3 regions of the Pseudomonas sp. GW821-FHT11D10 genome follow, and region 2 is predicted to be linked to each of the others. Evidence: riboswitches for the same ligand, from Rfam matches in the RefSeq annotation. Region 2 holds a riboswitch; each other region holds the start of a gene.
The links. A riboswitch is a leader RNA that binds a small molecule or an ion and turns the genes downstream of it on or off. The one in region 2 is predicted to bind cobalamin.

Region 1: linked by a shared signal. The riboswitch ahead of AC1RT4_RS23160 (TonB-dependent receptor plug domain-containing protein) and the one ahead of AC1RT4_RS03885 (CbtB domain-containing protein) in region 2 are both predicted to bind cobalamin.
Region 3: linked by a shared signal. The riboswitch ahead of cobO (cob(I)yrinic acid a,c-diamide adenosyltransferase) and the one ahead of AC1RT4_RS03885 (CbtB domain-containing protein) in region 2 are both predicted to bind cobalamin.

Annotation. Positions count from the first base shown of each region.
Region 1 covers NZ_JBXARR010000009.1:33,777-40,113, reverse strand. Annotated here, with positions in the region: gene AC1RT4_RS23160 (TonB-dependent receptor plug domain-containing protein) at 1-1,759, opposite strand, end outside; cobalamin riboswitch at 1,853-2,058, opposite strand; gene AC1RT4_RS23155 (alpha/beta fold hydrolase) at 2,124-3,032, opposite strand; gene AC1RT4_RS23150 (LysR family transcriptional regulator) at 3,106-4,023, opposite strand; gene AC1RT4_RS23145 (DoxX family protein) at 4,197-4,634, shown strand; gene AC1RT4_RS23140 (pirin family protein) at 4,721-5,617, shown strand; gene AC1RT4_RS23135 (sulfite exporter TauE/SafE family protein) at 5,641-6,337, opposite strand, start outside.
Region 2 covers NZ_JBXARR010000001.1:811,955-818,291, forward strand. Annotated here, with positions in the region: gene AC1RT4_RS03860 (acyltransferase family protein) at 1-303, shown strand, start outside; gene nfuA (Fe-S biogenesis protein NfuA) at 395-979, shown strand; gene cobM (precorrin-4 C(11)-methyltransferase) at 1,083-1,829, opposite strand; gene AC1RT4_RS03875 (cobalamin biosynthesis protein) at 1,921-2,334, opposite strand; gene AC1RT4_RS03880 (CbtA family protein) at 2,331-3,032, opposite strand; gene AC1RT4_RS03885 (CbtB domain-containing protein) at 3,044-3,241, opposite strand; cobalamin riboswitch at 3,364-3,585, opposite strand; cobalamin riboswitch at 4,494-4,703, shown strand; gene cobW (cobalamin biosynthesis protein CobW) at 4,803-5,876, shown strand; gene cobN (cobaltochelatase subunit CobN) at 5,880-6,337, shown strand, end outside.
Region 3 covers NZ_JBXARR010000003.1:24,483-30,819, reverse strand. Annotated here, with positions in the region: gene AC1RT4_RS10275 (C40 family peptidase) at 1-55, shown strand, start outside; gene AC1RT4_RS10270 (PQQ-dependent sugar dehydrogenase) at 120-1,433, opposite strand; gene AC1RT4_RS10265 (hypothetical protein) at 1,499-2,083, opposite strand; cobalamin riboswitch at 2,250-2,475, shown strand; gene cobO (cob(I)yrinic acid a,c-diamide adenosyltransferase) at 2,557-3,168, shown strand; gene AC1RT4_RS10255 (cobyrinic acid a,c-diamide synthase CobB) at 3,165-4,460, shown strand; gene bluB (5,6-dimethylbenzimidazole synthase) at 4,457-5,107, shown strand; gene cbiB (adenosylcobinamide-phosphate synthase CbiB) at 5,104-6,012, shown strand; gene cobD (threonine-phosphate decarboxylase CobD) at 6,005-6,337, shown strand, end outside.

The sequences.
Region 1 (6,337 bases), on a different contig from region 2:
CGTACTCGACCTGTTTCGAGCTGATGACATCGCGGATGTAACGGATCGCACCGCCGGCGCCCCACATCCGGTCGACCGACTCATAGCCAATTCGCGAACGGGCGAAGAAGCTCGGCACATCGTTCAGCGTGACGCCTGCGCGCGACTCGGTGAGGTTGCGGGTCATGTCGGCCTGCAGGCTCCATTGCTCGTTGAGCGCCAGTTTCGCGTCCGCCTCGAAACCGCGCATCTGCACCCGGCCCTGGCCGTTGACCCACTGGATGTCGTCGAGGGTGATCAGGTCATCGATCTTGCGTTTGAACAGGGTGACGCTGGCGCTGAACTCGCGGTCGAGCAGCAGGCCCTTGTAATCCAGACCGAGCTCGGCGTTGCGGCTTTTCTCCGGTTTCAGATTACGGTTGCCCAACTCGTCGCCCGGTTCGTTGACGAACAACTGCTCGGCGTTCGGCAGTTTGTAAGCCGTGCCGTATTGCCCGCGCACAGACCAGTTTTCATTGAGGTCATACAGCGAAGTGAGCATGCCGACCGTGGCGCTGTCGCCACCGCCCATGGCTTCGTGACGGATGCCGATGCTCGGGTGCCAGTCGGGCAGGGCGTCGAACTGCGGGCGCAGTTGGGTATAGAGCGCGTGGGCTTCGGCCTTGTCGTTGTCGATGGTCAGCACATCGTCCTGACCCTTGAACCACTGGTTGTCCGTACCGAACACCAGCACATGCCCGCCGGGCAATTCAGCCTTGCCTTCGGCCTGGACGCCCCAGTCGGTGAAACCCCAGTAGTCGTTGTGGTTGATGGTTCGGGTGCCGCCATTGGCGGTGTTGTTGATGCGCGTGTAGCGGGTGTCCCAGTCGTTGATATGACCTTTGACGAAGTAGCTCAGGCGCTCGTTGAGCGTCTGTTCGAAGGTTGCCGTGGCGATCTGCTGGATGCGGTCGTTGGTGGTCTTGTGGTTGTCGACCGGGCGGGCGAAATCGAGGTTGGCGTCAGCGTACTGGTAGAACAGCTCCAGGCGTTTGTCATCGCCGAAGGACTGAATCGCCTTGCCGCCGAAGGTCGTGACTTCATAGGCGCGCTTCTTTTCGGTGACGTTTTTCAGGTCGCGATTGCGAAACGGTTGATAGCCGTCCGAGACGTTATGGCTGACGTAGGCCAGCAAACCCAGATCGCCGAAACCGTTGCTGAAAATGTTCTCGACCCGCGCATCTCTGGTAGTGCCGCCGAAGGTGTCCAGGCCCATGTTCACTTCGCCGGACGCTTTTCGGCTCTGCGGGCTGCGGGTGACGATGTTGATCACGCCCGACACCGCTTGGGTGCCGAACAACAGGCTTTGCCCACCCTTGAGCACTTCGATGCGCTCGATGGCGTTGGCCGGCAAGGTGTCCAGGTACAAACCGCCGTACAGGCGATTGTTCAGGCGCACGCCGTCGAGCAGGATCAGCGTGTCGTCGTTGCGCCCGCCCAGCAGCGAATAAGTGCCGTAGTCGAACGGACCGTTTTTCGGCGCGACGTACAGGCCGGGAATGAACATCTGCATCACCCGGCTGACATCGGCGCTGGGGCCGGCGCGTTCGATCTGCTCGCGGGTGACGATCTCGACCTTGCTGCCGAACTGCGCCATGTCGGCCACGGTGGTGGACTCCACGGACGGCGCGGAAACGATTTGCTGATGGAGTTCGAGCGGCGTGTCATCCGCCAGCAACAGGGGGCTGAACAGACAGCCGAATAACAGGGATGGAGCCGGAGTGTTGAAAGGTTTGATCATCGTCTTCTCGAAAGGATCTTCGCAGAAGAGCATGCAGGAGAAGGCATCGCGCACACGCCGACACCGGCCCATGCCCGCCCACCGCAGGATTTTGCCAAACAGACATCTCAGGCCGGTCTCCGGGCTCGCGCGTATGGACGCTTTCACCTTCCCATGGCCGTCTGGCCACAGTGGTGTGTCGAAAGCATCACGCGCCTACCGTTGCGGGGGCAGCACCGGACTTGTTCGAAAGGAACGTACCGGTTTCCCGTTTCACCCCATGCACGGCGGCATGGGACACCTGAAACAGGGCGGCATCTGAACACTCGGGTGGGCGTGCGTCAACTACCCGCACGTGTCGAGGATGACGAGGGCTCTTTGCAGGTTACTGCGCGATAAATCTGCGAATCGCTTGAGTGGTTTCGACGGGCGCTTCCTCCATCAGCCAATGCCCCGCGCCGGCAATCACCACTTCGGTGACGTTGTCGGCGGCATTGCGCATCACGATGGCTTCATTGTTGCCGAAGGATTTTTCGCCGCCGACCGCCAGCACCGGCATTTTCAGTTTGGTCTTCATCGATGCTTCGTTGTCCACGGCGTCCTGGCGGATCGCGCGGAACTGGGCGAACGCCGCGTGCATGGCGCCGGGCCGGGCGTAGAGTTTGGCGTAGTGTTGGCGGGTGGCTTCGTCGACCTTTTTCGGGTCGCCGGCGAACTCGTTCCAGAAGCGGTCGAGGTAGATGCGCTCACGCCCGGCCACCAGCCGTTCTGCATCCGGTCCACCGAAATCGAAATGCCAGAGCATCGGCGAGCGAACGATTTCGTTCCACGGCGGGATCCCCGGAACGGGCGCGTCCATCACCACCAGGCGATCGGTCTGCTGCGGATACCGCGAGGCGTAGGCGAAGGCGACCATGGTGCCGATGTCATGACCGACCACCACCGAATGCTCGATGCCCAGCGAAGCCAGCACCGCACGAATGTCACCGGCCTGAGTCTTCTTGTCGTAACCATCGGCGGGAATCGACGACAGGCCCATGCCCCGCAAATCCGGCACCACCACGGTGTGATCCTTCGCCAGATCCGCCGCCAGCGGCGCCCACATATCACCGGTGTCGCCAAAACCATGCAACAGCACCACCGCCGGGCCTTTGCCGCCGATGCGCGTGTGAATTTTTGCACCGTCCACGGCGATGTCCTGAGTGCGGAACGAAGCGGGGAAGGGCGTCACGTCGGCATGGGCCGGAACACTCAGGGCCAGCAGCAGGGAAGCGGTGAGCAGGGCGCGGATCATGGCGTTCACTCCAGAGGGGGTGGCTGGAGCGTAGACGGCTTTGTCCTGTTTTGATGTGCATTTCAGCCGCTGCTTAACGGGTTGCCTGCAGCGCCGCGCCTTGTTGAACAAAACGCTCGATCAACCATCGCGCCGCCGGCCCCGGTGGCAGGTCCGAGCGGTAGATGATGCTGAAGGGGTATTTGCCGCTGGTGTACTCCGGCAGGTTCAGTGGCACGAGCCGGCCGCTGTCCAGATCTTCCTGGATCATCGGCGTCGGCATGTTGCCCCAGCCAATGCCTTCACGCAGCAACATGTGCTTGGCACCCAGATCCGCCAGCCGCCAGGTGCGGTTGCTGAGCACCGCGAACTCCTTGCCCTTGGTCAGTTCCGAGCGGTCGGACAAGACCAGTTGCGTGAACTCGCGTCCGGCCCCCGGCGCATTCTGTTCGGCCAAGGCCAGCGGATGATTCGGCGCGGCGACGGGGATCAACTCGACGTTGCCGGCGCCGATTCTTTCAAGACCGTCGATGCTCTCATTCATGGGGCCGCTCACGCCGATGACCGCGTTGCGGTTGATCACTCGCTCGGTCACGGCGCCGAGGGCCTCCATGTGCAAGTGCAGAGCGACCGTGGGGAATTCCTCTTGAAAGGCCTTGAGCGCGTCCACGATCCGTTCGGCGGGGAGCATCACGTCGAGTACCACATGAACCTCGGCTTCGAGCCCCTGAAGCAGGCCTTTGACCTTGGCGCGCAGGCCATGCACGCCGTTGGCGATGGTCCGGGCTTCGGCCAGCACGGTGCGCCCGGCTTCGGTGAGTTGCGGTTTACGGGTGGTCTGGCGATCAAAAAGCGTCACGCCCAGCTGCATTTCAAGGTTGGCGATCGAATAGCTGATCACCGAAGTGGCCCGGTGAAGCTTGCGCGCAGCCCCTGCAAAACTGCCGACTTCCACGACGGTGAGGAAGACGCGCAGTTGGTCGAGCGTCGGTGTGCCTGGGTCGGAGATCATGCCGGGTTCCTCGAATTACGATTGAAGTCCTTCGTCTGAGGTGAGCAGCTTATCTATTTTATCGACACTAATGATCTAAATTAGTCGGCTATTCAGATGAGCAGGCCAGGCGCAACATTTCTTCACCGGGGCGATTCAGGTCGAATCGCACCCTCATTGAAGGAAATGCCCTGATGACGTCTTCCGCAAACCTCGCTACCTCCACCGCTCACCAGAGCCGTTCCGACCTGAAACAGGCTTCGGCCGCGCTGATCGGCCGTGTATTGCTCAGCGTGATTTTCATCCTCTCCGGTTTTTCCAAACTGGCCGCGCCGGCCATGATGATCGGCTACATCGGCTCGGTCGGGCTGCCGCTTCCACACGTGGCGCTGGCCGTGGCGATCATTGTTGAAATCGGCGGTGGCCTGGCACTGATCGCCGGATACCGCACCCGCACCGTCGCCGCCGTCCTGGCGTTGTTCAGCGTGTTCACTGCGCTGGCCTTCCACAGTGCACTGGCCGATCAGAACCAGTTCATCCACTTCTTCAAGAACATCGCCATGGCCGGCGGCCTGTTGCAGGTCGTGGCCTTCGGCGCCGGCCGCTTCAGCCTCGACGCTCGCCGCGGTTGATCCTCGGGCGCGGTGAAGAACAGCGTCCTTCACCGCGCTTCAGCCTGTTTGTTGACCGCACCCCGCAACAGAATCGAGTAATCATCATGACCGTCCAGCAACAACTCTCTGGCTACACCCGCGAACCCGATACCCTTCGTGCCATCCGCTACCGCACCAGCGGCAACGGGCATGGCTCGATTGTGCGGTTGATGAGCCCTTCGGATCTGGGCCGGTTGATCAAGCCGTTCGTGTTCCTCGATCTGTTTGAAGGTGAAGCCTCGTTCATCAACCGCATGCCCATGCACCCGCACTCGGGGATCGCCACCGTCACGCTGATTACCGAAGGCAACTTGCGTTTCGAGGATGCGGATTCGGGCAAGGGCATGATCGACTACGGCGGCGTCGAGTGGATGCGCGCGGGTGGCGGGGTCTGGCACGGCAAGGAAATGTCGGTCGGGACTTCGCAGAGGATCCAGGGCTTTCAACTGTGGGTGGCGCTGCCGCCAGCGCTGGAAAACGCCAGTGTCGACAGCCAGTACCTGGAATCCGGTGCGATGCCCGAAGTGGGGCCGGCGCGGGTGATTCTCGGCGTGCACCAGGGTGTCCAGAGCCCGGTTCGGGCGCCGGCGGGGATGAATTATCTGTTGGTCACATTGGGCCTCGGAGAGACCTGGACTTACACGCCGCCCGAAGGCCACGAATCGTTATGGTTGAGCGTCAGCCGTGGATTACTGGCGGCGCCGGATCTGGTCAGCGCCGGTGAAATGGCGGTCTTCGAACCCGGCAACGGCGCCGTGACGCTGAAGGCCCTGCGCGAAGACACCGTGTTCGTGATCGGCTCGGCGCAGCCTCATCCCTATGAACTGGCGCTTGGGAATTACTCCGTACACACCAATCCGCAAGCCCTGCGAGAGGGCGAGGCGAAGATTGAGGAAATCGGTGGGCGGTTGCGTGAGTATCTCAAGCAGTCGGATGGGGCGGCTGTGCCGGTGTTCAAATAACCTGGATCCGGCCTGAACTCCGTTCAGGCCATGTATCCCTCGACACCGTCCCACAACAGTTTCAGCGCCGTGGCCACCAGCAAGCCATAACAGGCGCGATACATCTGGCGCTGATCCAGTCGGGCGTGCAGCCGCCAACCCAGCCAGACGCCGCAGGGTACGGCGAGCAGGCTGACGAGCATCAGCGTCAGCACGTTGCCGGTGGGTTTGGCCAGCAGCAGCCAAGGTACGGCTTTAAGCAGATTGCCCACGGTGAAAAACATGCTGGTCGTGCCGGCATACATCTGTTTGCTCAGGCCCAGCGGCAGCAGATAGATCGCCAGCGGCGGCCCGCCGGAGTGCGCAACCATCGTGGTTATCCCCGAAGTGATACCGGCGGCCACCGCTTTGGGCGACGAACGCGGCTTCACGTGAACTTCTCCACCCGCCTTGAACCACAAACCGACAAACAACAACGTGACCGCCGCCATGACGATGGCGATGGCGCGGTGGTCAAGCACCCGGAAAAGCAGATAGCCGGCGCCGATGCCGACGATCAGACCCGGCACCAACAACTTCAGATCCGGTTTCGACCAGGTAGAAGGCTTCCAGTAGCGCAGGCTGAACAGATCCATGGCAACGAACAATGGCGCGAGCAGCCCGCCAGCGGTGATCGGGTCCATCACCAGCGACAGCAGCGGAATCCCGACAATCGCAAAACCGCCGCCGAACGCGCCCTTC
Region 2 (6,337 bases):
TTGCTGAACTGGGGCGTGCCCAGTGCGGTGCTGGTCATGGCCAGCATGGCGCTCGAACGTTATGTCGAACGCAACAGGCTGCTCAAGCTGCTGGGTGACTGTTCGTACTCGGTGTATCTGATGCATGTGCTGGTGCTGTCGGCCGGCGGTTATCTGGCCCGACGCTACGGGATCAACCCGTATTTGATGTTTGTCGTCTGTGCGCTGGCCATCGCTATCGGTTCGTGGCTGAGCTACGAATGGGTGGAAAAACGCAGTTATCAATGGCTTAAAGCGCGGATTGACGGCGAACCTGGCGCCTAGCCGATTTGCGAACTATTCCTACGTAAATACTAGGACTTTGTGCCGCGCGCCGATTGGCGTAAACTCCGCCTCAAGCCTGCGAGGAGTCTCCATGACCGCTATTACCATTACCGACGCCGCCCATGATTACCTGGCCGATCTGCTCTCCAAGCAGAACACCCCGGGCATCGGCATCCGCGTTTTCATCACCCAGCCTGGCACCCAGTACGCCGAAACCTGCATTGCCTACTGCAAGCCGGGCGAAGAGAAACCTGAAGACACGGCGCTGGGGCTGAAAAGCTTCACCGCTTACATCGACTCGTTCAGCGAAGCGTTCCTCGATGATGCCGTCGTCGACTACGCCACCGACCGCATGGGCGGCCAGCTGACCATCAAGGCGCCAAACGCCAAAGTCCCGATGGTCAACGCCGACAGCCCGATCAACGAGCGCATCAACTACTACCTGCAAACCGAAATCAACCCGGGGCTGGCCAGCCACGGCGGTCAGGTCAGCCTGATCGATGTGGTTGAAGACGGCATTGCCGTACTGCAGTTCGGCGGCGGTTGCCAGGGCTGCGGCCAGGCGGACGTGACCCTGAAGGAAGGCATCGAGCGCACCCTGCTCGAGCGCATTCCGGAACTCAAGGGCGTTCGCGACGTGACCGACCACACGCAGAAAGAAAACGCCTACTACTAAGGTGTTCGCTGCGGCATGAAAAACGGCGCCCCGTGAGCGCCGTTTTTTTTGATCGTTCCCACGCTCTGCGTGGGAATGCAGCCCGGGACGCTCCGCGTCCCATTCACGGTCGATAAAGGTGCGCGTGCCCGGCGCGATACAGCGACGACTCACTGAAATGATCGCTGCCCAACACCCGCCCGACCAGAATCAACGCCGTACGCCGAAACCCCTTGGCCGCCACCTTCTCGGCAATATCCTCCAGCGTCCCGACCACCCAGTCCTGATCCGGCCACGTCGCCCGGTGAATCACCGCAATCGGGCAATCCGCACCGTAATGCGGCAGCAGTTCGGCAATGATTTTCTCCAGATGATTGACCCCCAGATGAATCGCCATGGTCGCCCCGTGCTGCGCCAGACTGCCGAGTTCCTCGCCGGCAGGCATCGCCGTCTTGTCCGCATAACGGGTGAGGATCACGCTTTGCGAGATGTCCGGCAGCGTAAGTTCAGCGCCCAACAGCGCGGCGCACGCGGCGGTAGCGGTCACGCCGGGAATGATTTCGAACGGGATACCCAACTCGCGCAGATAACGAATCTGCTCACCAATGGCGCCATACAGGCTTGGATCCCCCGAATGCACCCGCGCCACATCCTGGCCTTTGGCGTGGGCGGTCTTGATCAGGTCGATGATCTGTTCCAGGTGCAGCTCTGCGCTGTTGACCACGGTTTCAGCGCAATGACCTTCCAGCACCGCCGTCGGCACCAGCGAACCTGCGTAGATGATCACCGGGCAGCTGCGGATCAGCCGCTGGCCTTTGACAGTGATCAATTCCGGGTCGCCGGGGCCGGCGCCGATGAAGTAAACGGTCATCGTTGGATCCTGTAAAAAAGGGGCAGGGCAGTGCTTCACAAGCCCTTCAGATGAAGAATGCTCATGATCGAAAGCGGGGATTATCGGGAATTTACGCCGCGCCGGCCAATGCCAGAGTTGCTTGAGCGTACTTTTGCCGCGAAATCAGCAGTTTTGCCGGGCCGCTGATCAACTGTTCGGCGAGCGCCAGCGCGGCACTTTCCGCTACGCCATAACAGCCGGTGCGTTCGAAGGCGATCTGTGAATGATGACTCAAACGTTGCTGATAACTGGCCAGTTCCTCGCTGCTGAAATACAGCAACGGCAGCGCCAGTTGGGCGGCGAGTTCCTGCAAACCGGGTTCGTCGCGCTTGAGGTCGATACTGGCGAGCGCCTTGACCTTCTCAAGATCAATTCGATGCGCCTGCAACGCCTGGTCAAGCAATGCACGCAGCGTGCTGGCCGGGCAGCCGCGCTGGCAGCCCAGGCCGACCACGAAGGTCGGCGCTGCGCTGTCATCGGTCATGCGTGGTACTGACCTTCGCTTTTGCGGCGGAACAACCAGGCGCTGATCAGGCCCAGGGCCAGCCAGAACGCGACGTTGGTCAGCTGCGAAGCGATTTTGAACTGAGCTTCGAGGGCTTCCGGGGCGAGCATCGAATGCACTTCCGGTTGTGGCGCGCCGATCACGTGCGGCACGGCAAGGATCGCCACGCCGAGGATCTTCATCAGCCAGTTACGGCTGAACGCGATCAAGGCCAGGCCGACAGCGGTGGAGGCGGCAGTGCCGATCCACCACATCTGACGCGAGGCCAGATCCGCGGCAGCAGTGCCCGGCAGTTCAGGTGGCAGGCCCATGGTCGGGGCGAGTACGAAGGTCGCATAACCGGCCAGCCCCCAGAGCAGGCCTTGCGAGGTTTTGGTCGGCGCACGCAGGGTGTACAGACCCGCCAGCATCAGGGCAAAACCCACGGCTACGACCAGATTGCCGCCGGTGGTGGACACCACGCGCTGCCAACCGTCTTCCGGCTCCCAGGCTTCGGCATCGTGGGTGTGGGCGGCGGTGCCGGCAGCGTGTTCGTGAACTTCGGCCACCGGCTCGGCTTTCTCGAAGGTTTCGGCCTGCAGAATCAGCGGCGAAACCCAGAAGCTTTGCAGCAACGTCAGGAGCAGGGCGGCCAGAAGGCCGGTGAAACCTGCGGTCTGCGCAATACGCTTGATCATGTCGTCAGGTCTCAGTGGCACGGGAACGCGGCGCTGTGGCGGGTATCGTGGGCGGCGTTGTGCACCGCTTCGATGTGCGAGAAACCGGCGAAATACACGAGGCACGCACCGAGGATCGACGCGCAGACGGCGGCGGTCAGGCGTTGGCTCAGGGTGGTAGTGCTGGAGATCTTGTCCGAATTGCTGCCGGTGCTGCTGATGATCGACATGGCGCTTCCCTCTGGAGTGTCAGCGGGTGAATTGAGCGCATGAAAACCCCTGCGGCCGGGCACGCAGAGGTTCGAACAGCGCCCGCCCACCGCGGGTTTGTTATGTTCAGTGGCGCAAGGATGCGCACTGTGTGTTGCGGGCCGGTCTCCGGGCTCACGAGGGGTTGGCGTCTGGCCGACCTGCAAGCGTCACCTTCCCATGCCTGTGGGCACAGTGGATCTGACGCTTCGCTCGCTTACCGTTGCGGGGGCAGCACCGGACTGACATGGCTTTAGAGTAAAGCACATGATTCACCGGTTTCCCGTTTCACCCTGTGAAGGGCACCCGTAACAAGTTGTGTAGGAGACCATGGGTTGGGGATTTTAGTCAATTTTGTGGGCAGATCCGTTGCTGCGGTAACGGCCACTTAGGGTTCCGCCCTTACGGCGGGTCACTTTTGGCAAACGCCCCAAAAGTAACCAAAAGGTCTTTAACCCTGACGTACGGCCCCTCGCTGAGGCTCGGGGTTCCTTCGCTCCGGGATCGATCCGGGGGCATCGCCTACGGTTTGCTTCGCTGCACCTCCTCTCGATGCATGCGGCTGCGCCGCACGGTCGCTGCGCTCCCACCCCCGGATCAATCCCTCCACTCAGCCTGCCGACGGGCCCTGCGATCAAAAGCTTTACTCGAGCTAACGCTCATCGTTTTGAGTGGGGGGAGCAGGGCGTGTTCGGCTTTGGTTTTGTGGTGGGGTTACCCCTCACCCCAGCCCTCTCCCCTAGGAGAGGGAGCCGATTTGTGGGCTTTTCAAAACTTGAGTTCGACGCGGTATCGCACGTCGGCGAACCTCTCCCAAACCACTCGATCAGTTCCCTCTCCCTCCGGGAGAGGGCTAGGGTGAGGGAGCTCTTGATCTGGCTTTTGCTCTGGCTTTTGCTCTGGCTCTGGCTCTTGATTTTTTGCCCCTTCGGCAGGCCGAGCGGAGGTGTTCATCAGGGGGTAGGCGCGCAGCGCCGTGCGGCGAAGCCGCATACATCGAGAGGAGGTGCAGCGAAGCAAACCGTAGGCGATGCCCCCTGATGGACACCGTAGCGAGGGAACACTGAGCCTAGGCGAAGTGCCGTACGCCGGGGCAAAAGCCTTTTGGTTCCTTTTTGGCGTTTGAAAAAGGGACTCGCTGTAAGAGCGAAACCGCCAGCGGCAGCACCCGAAGCAACGGATATGCCCCCAATCCCAAAATCCACCAACCATTGACCCATCACGAACCCATGCGTAGCCTTGCGCTTTCGAGGTTCTTCGGCCCACGCCGAAGCTAAGAAGGGAACGCGGTCCAAGCCGCGGCTGCCCCCGCAACTGTGAACGGTGCTGTTCGCTGCCACGCCACTGCCAACTCAATCCAGAGCCAGCGGGAAGGCGCAGCGAATACCGGGCCAAGACCCGAACACCGTCAGCCAGGAGACCTGCCTCGTCACAGATTCTCACTTTCAACCGGGCGGGGTGATCCGGTGGCGAACTCTCCAGGCACGCACCCGCGTCGCCGGTCTCGTCCCGTATGCCCGCCACCTTGCCAAAGGGCATCCGATGAAAACACTGGCCAAACTCCCCGTCACCATCGTCACCGGCTTCCTCGGCTCGGGCAAAACCACCTTGCTGCGGCACATGCTCGACAATGCTCAGGGCCGCCGCATCGCGGTGATCGTCAACGAGTTTGGCGAGCTGGGCATCGACGGTGAAATCCTCAAGCAATGCACCATCGGCTGCACCGAAGAAGAAGCCACCGGCCGCGTCTACGAACTGGCCAACGGCTGCCTGTGCTGCACGGTTCAGGAAGAGTTCTTCCCGGTAATGCGCGAACTGGTGGCCCGTCGCGGCGATCTCGACCACATCCTGATCGAAACCTCGGGCCTGGCCCTGCCAAAGCCGCTGGTGCAAGCCTTCCAGTGGCCGGAAATCCGCAGCGCCTGCACCGTTGACGCGGTGATCACCGTGGTCGACAGCCCGGCCGTGGCCGCCGGCACCTTCGCCGCGTTCCCGGATCAGGTCGACGCCCAGCGCAAACTCGATCCGAACCTGGACCACGAATCGCCGCTGCACGAACTGTTCGCCGACCAACTGGCCAGCGCCGATCTGGTGATCCTCAACAAGGCCGACCAGACCAGCCCTGAAGACCTCGCGCGCGTCCGTCTCGAAGTCGCCGAAGAACTGCCGCCAGCAGTGAAAATCATCGAAGCCAGCAACGGTCGTCTGCCGCTGGACGTGTTGATTGGCCTCGGCGCAGGTTCCGAAGAACACATCGACAGCCGCCACAGCCATCACGATCACCACCACGGTGAAGGCGATGACGATCACGACGATCACGATCACGACGCCTTCGACTCGATCTCCATCGAACTGCCGCAAGCCGACGAAAGCCTGCTGCTCGACGCACTGACGCAACTGGTGGTTCAGCACGGCATCCTGCGGGTCAAAGGCTTCGCGGCGATCCCGAACAAGCCGATGCGTCTGCTGATCCAGGGCGTGGGCACGCGTTTCGACAAGCACTTCGACCGTCAGTGGGGCGCCGATGAGGCACGTGTGACGCGTCTGGTGTTGATCGGTCAGGCACTGGACGCGGCCCAGCTCGAAGCGCAACTGCGCGCTGCGCTCAGCGTTTAAGCCATGCACCTGCTCAGGACCCAGCCCGGCGGTTTCGTGTCGGATGACAACATTGCCGACCTTGGACAAACCCCCGCCGAGCTGGTGATCCTGTGCAGCGGCGATTCCAGCCTCGCGCTGCTCGCCGAAGCCGCGCAGCAACTGCCCGAGGATTACCCGAGCGTGCGGCTGGCCAACCCGATGCAGGTGCAGAACCATGCGTCGGTCGACTTGTACGTCGATGAAGTGCTGCGCCACGCCAAGGTCATTCTGATCTCGTTGCACGGCGGCATCGCTTATTGGCGTTATGGCGTCGAGCGGCTGGTCGAGCTGTCCGAGCGTGGCGTGCAGGTGATTCTGGTGCCGGGCGATGACCGTCCTGACCCGGAGCTCAGTGACTTGAGCACCGTGGGCGCCGAGGATCGCGACCGGCTCTGGCAGTTTTTGCGTCAGGGCGGCATGGGCAACGCGCTGGACTTTTT
Region 3 (6,337 bases), on a different contig from region 2:
CTATCTGAGCGCCAAGCGCGTTCTGCAGCCGGAGCATCTGGCGCATAACCCGTAATCCAGATACATAAAAACCCGTGGGAACTGAATGGCTCCCACGGGTTTTTTATGCCTGCAACAGATTAACGGGTCGCTGAAACCCGCCACACCTTGTTCCCCACGTCATCCGCCACCAGCAATCCACCTTGTTGGTCGATCACCACGCCGACCGGGCGACCCAGCGCGTTCTCGTCCTTGTCGAGGAAGCCGGTCAGCACATCCACGGGCGTTCCGCTCGGCTTGCCGGCAGCAAACGGCACAAAGATCACCTTGTAACCGCTATGCGGTTTGCGGTTCCACGAGCCGTGCTGGCCGATGAACGCGCCTTCCTTGAACTGCGCCGGCAGGCGATTGCCTTCAGCGAAGGTCAGGCCAAGTGATGCAGTGTGCGGGCCGACGGCGTAGTCGGGAGCGATGGCCTTGGCCACCATGTCCGGCCGCTGTGGTTCCACACGCACGTCAATGTGCTGGCCGTAGTAGCTGAACGGCCAGCCATAGAAGCCACCGTCCTTGACCGAGGTGATGTAGTCCGGCACCAGATCGCTGCCGATTTCGTCGCGCTCGTTGACGGCGGTCCACAGCGCACCGGTTTGTGGTTCCCAGGCCAGGCCGTTGGGGTTACGGATGCCCGAGGCGAAGATCCGGTGGTTGCCGGTGGCGCGATCGACTTCCCAGATCGCCGCACGGCCTTCTTCCTGATCGAGGCCGTTTTCGCCGACGTTGCTGTTCGAGCCGACAGTGACGTACAGCTTGCTGCCGTCCTTGCTGGCGATGACGTTCTTGGTCCAGTGGTGGTTGAGCGTGCCGCCCGGCAAGTCCACGACCTTGATCGGCTGGCTCTTGATTTCGGTCGCGCCGGGTTCGTAGTTAAAGCGCAGCAGGCGATCGGTATCGGCGACGTACAGATCGTTGCCGACCAGGGTCATGCCGAACGGCGAGTTGAGGTTCTGCAGGAACACCGTGCGGGTTTCGGCCACGCCATCGTGATCGGCGTCACGCAGCAGGGTAATGCGGTTCGGGCTGGGAACGCCGGCACCGGCGCGGCCCATGACTTTCTTCATCACCCAGCCGCGAATGCCCTTGCCGTCGTCGGGTTTGGGCGGGGCGTTGGTTTCCGCCACCAGCACGTCGCCATTGGGCAGCACGTACAGCCAGCGCGGGTGATCGAGATTTTCGGCAAAGGCTGCCACTTGAGTGCCTGCCGTTGTCGTCGGTTTCGCGCCGGCCGGCCAGCCGATGGCCGGGGCGATGTTCACCGTCGGGATCAGGGTCTTGTTCGGTTCGGGCAACCGGGGTGACGGGCCGGTGCCGTCGGAGACTTGCAGGCTGGAGGATTCACCACAGGCGGCGAGCCCTCCGGCGAGCACGATGACGAAAACGAGCTGGGGCTTGCGCATTGCTGATCTTCCCTATGAATGCATTCTTAATCATAGAGAAGCGCACAAGCCCGATGGTTCAACCCTCAGCCGCGGGCTTCCTTGAACAGCACGGCAATGCCGGGGTGATAGTTGCCGGCTTCGCTGCGCAATTTGCGGTAGGCGTAGGGGAAATACCAGGCGACGGCGCAGGTGTGTTCCTTTTGCAGGTCGTCGACCATGTCCTGCAGTTCTTCCGGGCTGGCGCTGTGCTGGGCCTTTTGCGGGGCGACGAACAGGCAGCCGAGTTTCAGGTCGCTGGCGTAGCTGATGCGCTTGGCATCGCTGGTGATATCCGCCAAGGCCTGCGTCAGATTCAGGCTGGTGACGCGTGGCCAGCGTTGGGTGGCCTGAATGAAGGCGCGCTCCTCGGCGCCAGCGATAAACAGGTCGGCGCGGGCATTGCGCTCGCCTTCTTCGTTTTGTTTGCGGGTGGCGGTGTCGCGCAGGGTGACCAGTTCGGCCATCCAGGCAGCGGCCGACAGCAGGCCGAGGTTGGCTTTTTCGTCGTGCCAGTAGGGCGTGTCGTTGTCGCCGCGCACGGCGTTGTAGCGGTCGATACAGTCAAACCAGCGTTCCAGCACCGGGCGCAGGAATTCCAGCCGCGGATTGCTGATGATCATGCCTTGCATGGTGCTCTCCCTTGTTATTGTGATGTGCTCTCTGCAGTCAAAAAGCATGGCTCTTTGATATCACTGCTGACAGTGTGGCACAAGATTGGCGTCAGTTAATTGATCGGCGGCAGTTATTCGCCGCACAAGCCCCTCTTCAATTGACGCTCCACCCCCAACCCTCTAACCTTCGCGGCTTGTTTCAGGTGCTCTGTGGCGCATGTCGACAGAGTGAAACAGGGAAGCCGGTGAGGCGGGTCTTCAAGCGATGAACCCTCACGATCCCGGCGCTGCCCCCGCAACGGTAAATGAGTAAAAGCTGCGTCCGATGCCACTGCGTAAAAGCGGGAAGGCGCGCAGCCAGGCACCAGCCGCTCATGAGCCCGGAGACCGGCCTGATCCATCCAGCGGCATCACGGTGGGCGATGCCAGGCTTGTTGCCGTCTATTCTTGTGCCTGCCCGCCGTTATCCAGCCTCAACGGAGAGCTCCCCCATGACTGATTCCCCCGAACGCGACGAGCGCCACCTGGCGCGCATGCAGCGCAAAAAAGCCGTGATCGATGAACGCATCGCCAATTCGCCAGATGAATGCGGCCTGGTGCTGGTGCTGACCGGCAACGGCAAAGGCAAAAGCAGCTCGGCATTCGGCATGCTCGCTCGCGCCATGGGCCACGGCATGCAGTGCGGCGTGGTGCAGTTCATCAAGGGCCGCAACAGCACCGGCGAAGAGCTGTTCTTCCGCCGCTTCCCGGAGCAAGTGCGTTTTCATGTGATGGGCGAGGGCTTCACCTGGGAAACCCAGGACCGCCAGCGCGACATCGCCGCCGCCGAAGCGGCCTGGGAAGTCTCCCGCGAACTGCTGCGCGATCCGTCGATCGGTCTGGTGGTGCTCGATGAGCTGAACATCGCCCTCAAGCACGGCTACCTCGATCTGGATCAGGTGCTCAGTGATCTGCAGGCCCGTCCGCCGATGCAGCACGTGATCGTCACCGGCCGCGCCGCAAAGCCGGAAATGATCGAGATGGGCGACACCGTCACCGAAATGGGCATGATCAAGCATGCCTTCCAGGCCGGCATCAAAGCGCAGAAAGGCGTCGAACTTTGAATCAACCACGTCACTGCCCGGCGGTACTGATCGCCGCGCCGGCCTCCGGTCAGGGCAAGACCACCGTCACTGCCGCGCTGGCCCGTCTGCATCGCAATCAGGGGCGCAAGGTTCGCGTGTTCAAATGCGGCCCGGACTTTCTCGACCCGATGATCCTCGAGCGCGCCAGCGGTGCGCCGGTCTATCAACTGGACATGTGGATGGTCGGCGAACAGGAAAGTCGACGCCTGTTGTGGGAAGCCGCCGCCGAAGCCGATCTGATCCTGATCGAAGGCGTCATGGGCCTGTTCGACGGCACGCCGTCGAGCGCCGATCTGGCCCGGCATTTCGGCGTGCCGGTGCTGGGTGTGATCGACGGCACGGCCATGGCTCAGACCTTCGGCGCACTGGCGCTGGGGCTGGCGCGCTATCAGCCGGACCTGCCGTTCGCCGGCGTGCTGGCAAACCGCGTCGGCACCGCGCGCCATGCGCAGTTGCTCGAAGGCAGCCTCACCGAAGGCCTGCGCTGGTACGGCGCATTGTCCCGGGAAACCGGAATCGAACTGCCGAGCCGCCATCTCGGTCTGGTGCAGGCCAGCGAACTCAATGATCTCGACGTGCGCCTCGACGCCGCCGCCGAAGCGCTGGCCGGCACTTGCGAGGTAGCGCTGCCACCGGCCGTGGAATTCGCCGCGCCTGAAATCATTGAGACCGAAAAGCTGCTCGAAGGCGTGCGAATTGCCGTCGCCCGCGACGAAGCCTTCGCCTTTACCTACGGCGCCAGTCTCGATCTGTTGCGGGCGATGGGCGCCGAGTTGAGTTTCTTTTCGCCGATCCGCGATACGCAATTGCCCGACGCCCACAGCTTGTACCTGCCCGGCGGCTATCCGGAATTGCACCACGTTGCCCTGTCGCAGAACGCCGACATGCTCAAAGCGATCCGCGCGCATCATGCGGCCGGAAAACCGCTGCTCGCCGAATGTGGCGGCATGTTGTATCTGCTCGACTCGTTGACCGATGTCGAAGGCACCCGCGCTGATTTGGTCGGCCTGTTGAGTGGCGACGCCGTGATGCAGAAGCGTCTCGCCGCGCTGGCGCTGCAAGAGGTCGACCTGCCGGAAGGCCTGCTGCGCGGCCACACCTATCATCATTCCCTGACCACCACCGAACTGACACCGATTGCCCGTGGCCACAGCCCCAACGGCGGGCGCGGCGCGGAAGCTGTTTACCGGGAAGGGCGGATGACCGCCTCGTACGTGCATTTTTACTTCCCGTCGAATCCGTCGGCGATTGCCGCACTGTTGGTGCCATGACCGACAACGCCTTCACTGACGCCGAGCGCGAAGCGGTCTACCGCGCCATCGCCGAACGCCGCGACATGCGCCATTTCAGCGGCGGCACGGTCGAGCCGGAACTGTTGCGCCGTTTGCTTGAAGCCGCGCACCAGGCGCCGAGTGTCGGCCTGATGCAGCCGTGGCGCTTCATCCGCATCAGCGACCGCGCGCTACGTGGCCAGATCCAGAACCTTGTTGAAGAGGAGCGCGTGCGCACCGCCGAAGCCCTCGGCGAACGCAGCGACGAGTTCATGAAGCTCAAGGTCGAAGGCATCAACGACTGCGCCGAAGTGTTGGTCGCTGCGTTGATGGACGATCGCGAGCGGCATATTTTCGGCCGCCGCACGTTGCCGGAAATGGACATGGCCTCGTTGTCCTGCGCAATCCAGAACCTGTGGCTCGCCGCGCGTGCCGAAGGCCTGGGCATGGGCTGGGTGTCGCTGTTCGAGCCGCAGGCGCTGGCCGATCTGCTGAAACTGCCGGCCGGGGCCAAGCCGTTGGCGGTTCTTTGTTTGGGGCCGGTCAAGGAATTCTATCCGGCGCCGATGCTGGTACTCGAAGGGTGGGCGCAGGCGCGTCCGCTCAATGAGCTGCTGTATGAAAATTTTTGGGGAGTGAATCAATGAGTGTGGCGTTGTTGAGTGTCGCCGCGGTTGCGCTGGATGCGCTGCTGGGTGAACCGAAACGCTGGCATCCGCTGGTGGCGTTCGGCAATTTCGCCGGGCGCATCGAGCAACGTTTCAATAGCGCTGGTCGCGGCTGGCGCAGCCATGGTGTCACCGCGTGGGTGATTGCGGTGTTGCCGCTGACCCTGCTGGCCACGGCGTTTTCCTGGGCGCCGTATGTGGGCTGGATCGTCGAGATTCTCGCGCTGTATTGCGCCCTCGGCATGCGCAGCCTGGGTGAGCACGTCGAGCCGGTGGCCAAGGCCCTGCGCGCCGATGATCTGGAAGAGGCGCGCAAGCGTGTGGGCTATCTGGTCAGCCGTCAGACCGATGAGCTGGACAGCACCGCTGTCGCCCGCGCCGCCACCGAATCGGTACTGGAGAACGGCAGCGATGCGGTGTTCGCCGCGCTGTTTTGGTTTGCTGTGGCCGGTGCGCCGGGTGTGGTGCTCTATCGCCTGAGCAATACGCTCGACGCGATGTGGGGCTATCGCAACGAGCGCTTCGAGCGTTTCGGCTGGGCGGCGGCAAAAATCGACGACGTCCTCAACTACATTCCTGCGCGGCTGGTGGCGTTGACCTACGCGCTGCTCGGCAAAACCCGACTGGCGTTGAAATGCTGGCGCACCCAGGCGCCGAAATGGGACAGCCCGAACGCCGGCCCGGTGATGGCCGCCGGCGCGGGTGCCTTGGGCGTCGAGCTGGGTGGCCCGGCGATTTACCACGGCGAACTGCACGAGCGTCCGCAACTGGGCGAGGGCGCACCGGCGGATGCCGATTCCATTGATCGCGGCTGGCAATTGGTCCAGCGCGGGGTATGGTTATGGCTGCTGATTCTCTGCGTGGGGGCTGAATTCTATGCTTGAGCACGGTGGCCGGTTGCGCAGGGCGGCGCTCGAATACGGCATCGCGGAAGAAGACTGGCTCGACCTGTCCACGGGCCTGGCGCCGTGGCCGTTTCCGGTCCCGGAGATTCCGCTGCGGGCCTGGGCGCGCCTGCCGGAAAACGATGATGGTCTGGAGCAGGCCGCCTGCGATTACTACGGCGCCAGCCAGGTGCTGCCGGTGGCCGGTTCGCAGATGGCCATTCAACTGCTGCCGCGATTGCGTCGCGCCGGCAAGGTCGGCGTGCTGTCGCCGTGTTATGCCGAGCATGCTGAAGCCTGGCGGCGTAGCGGCTATATCGTGCGT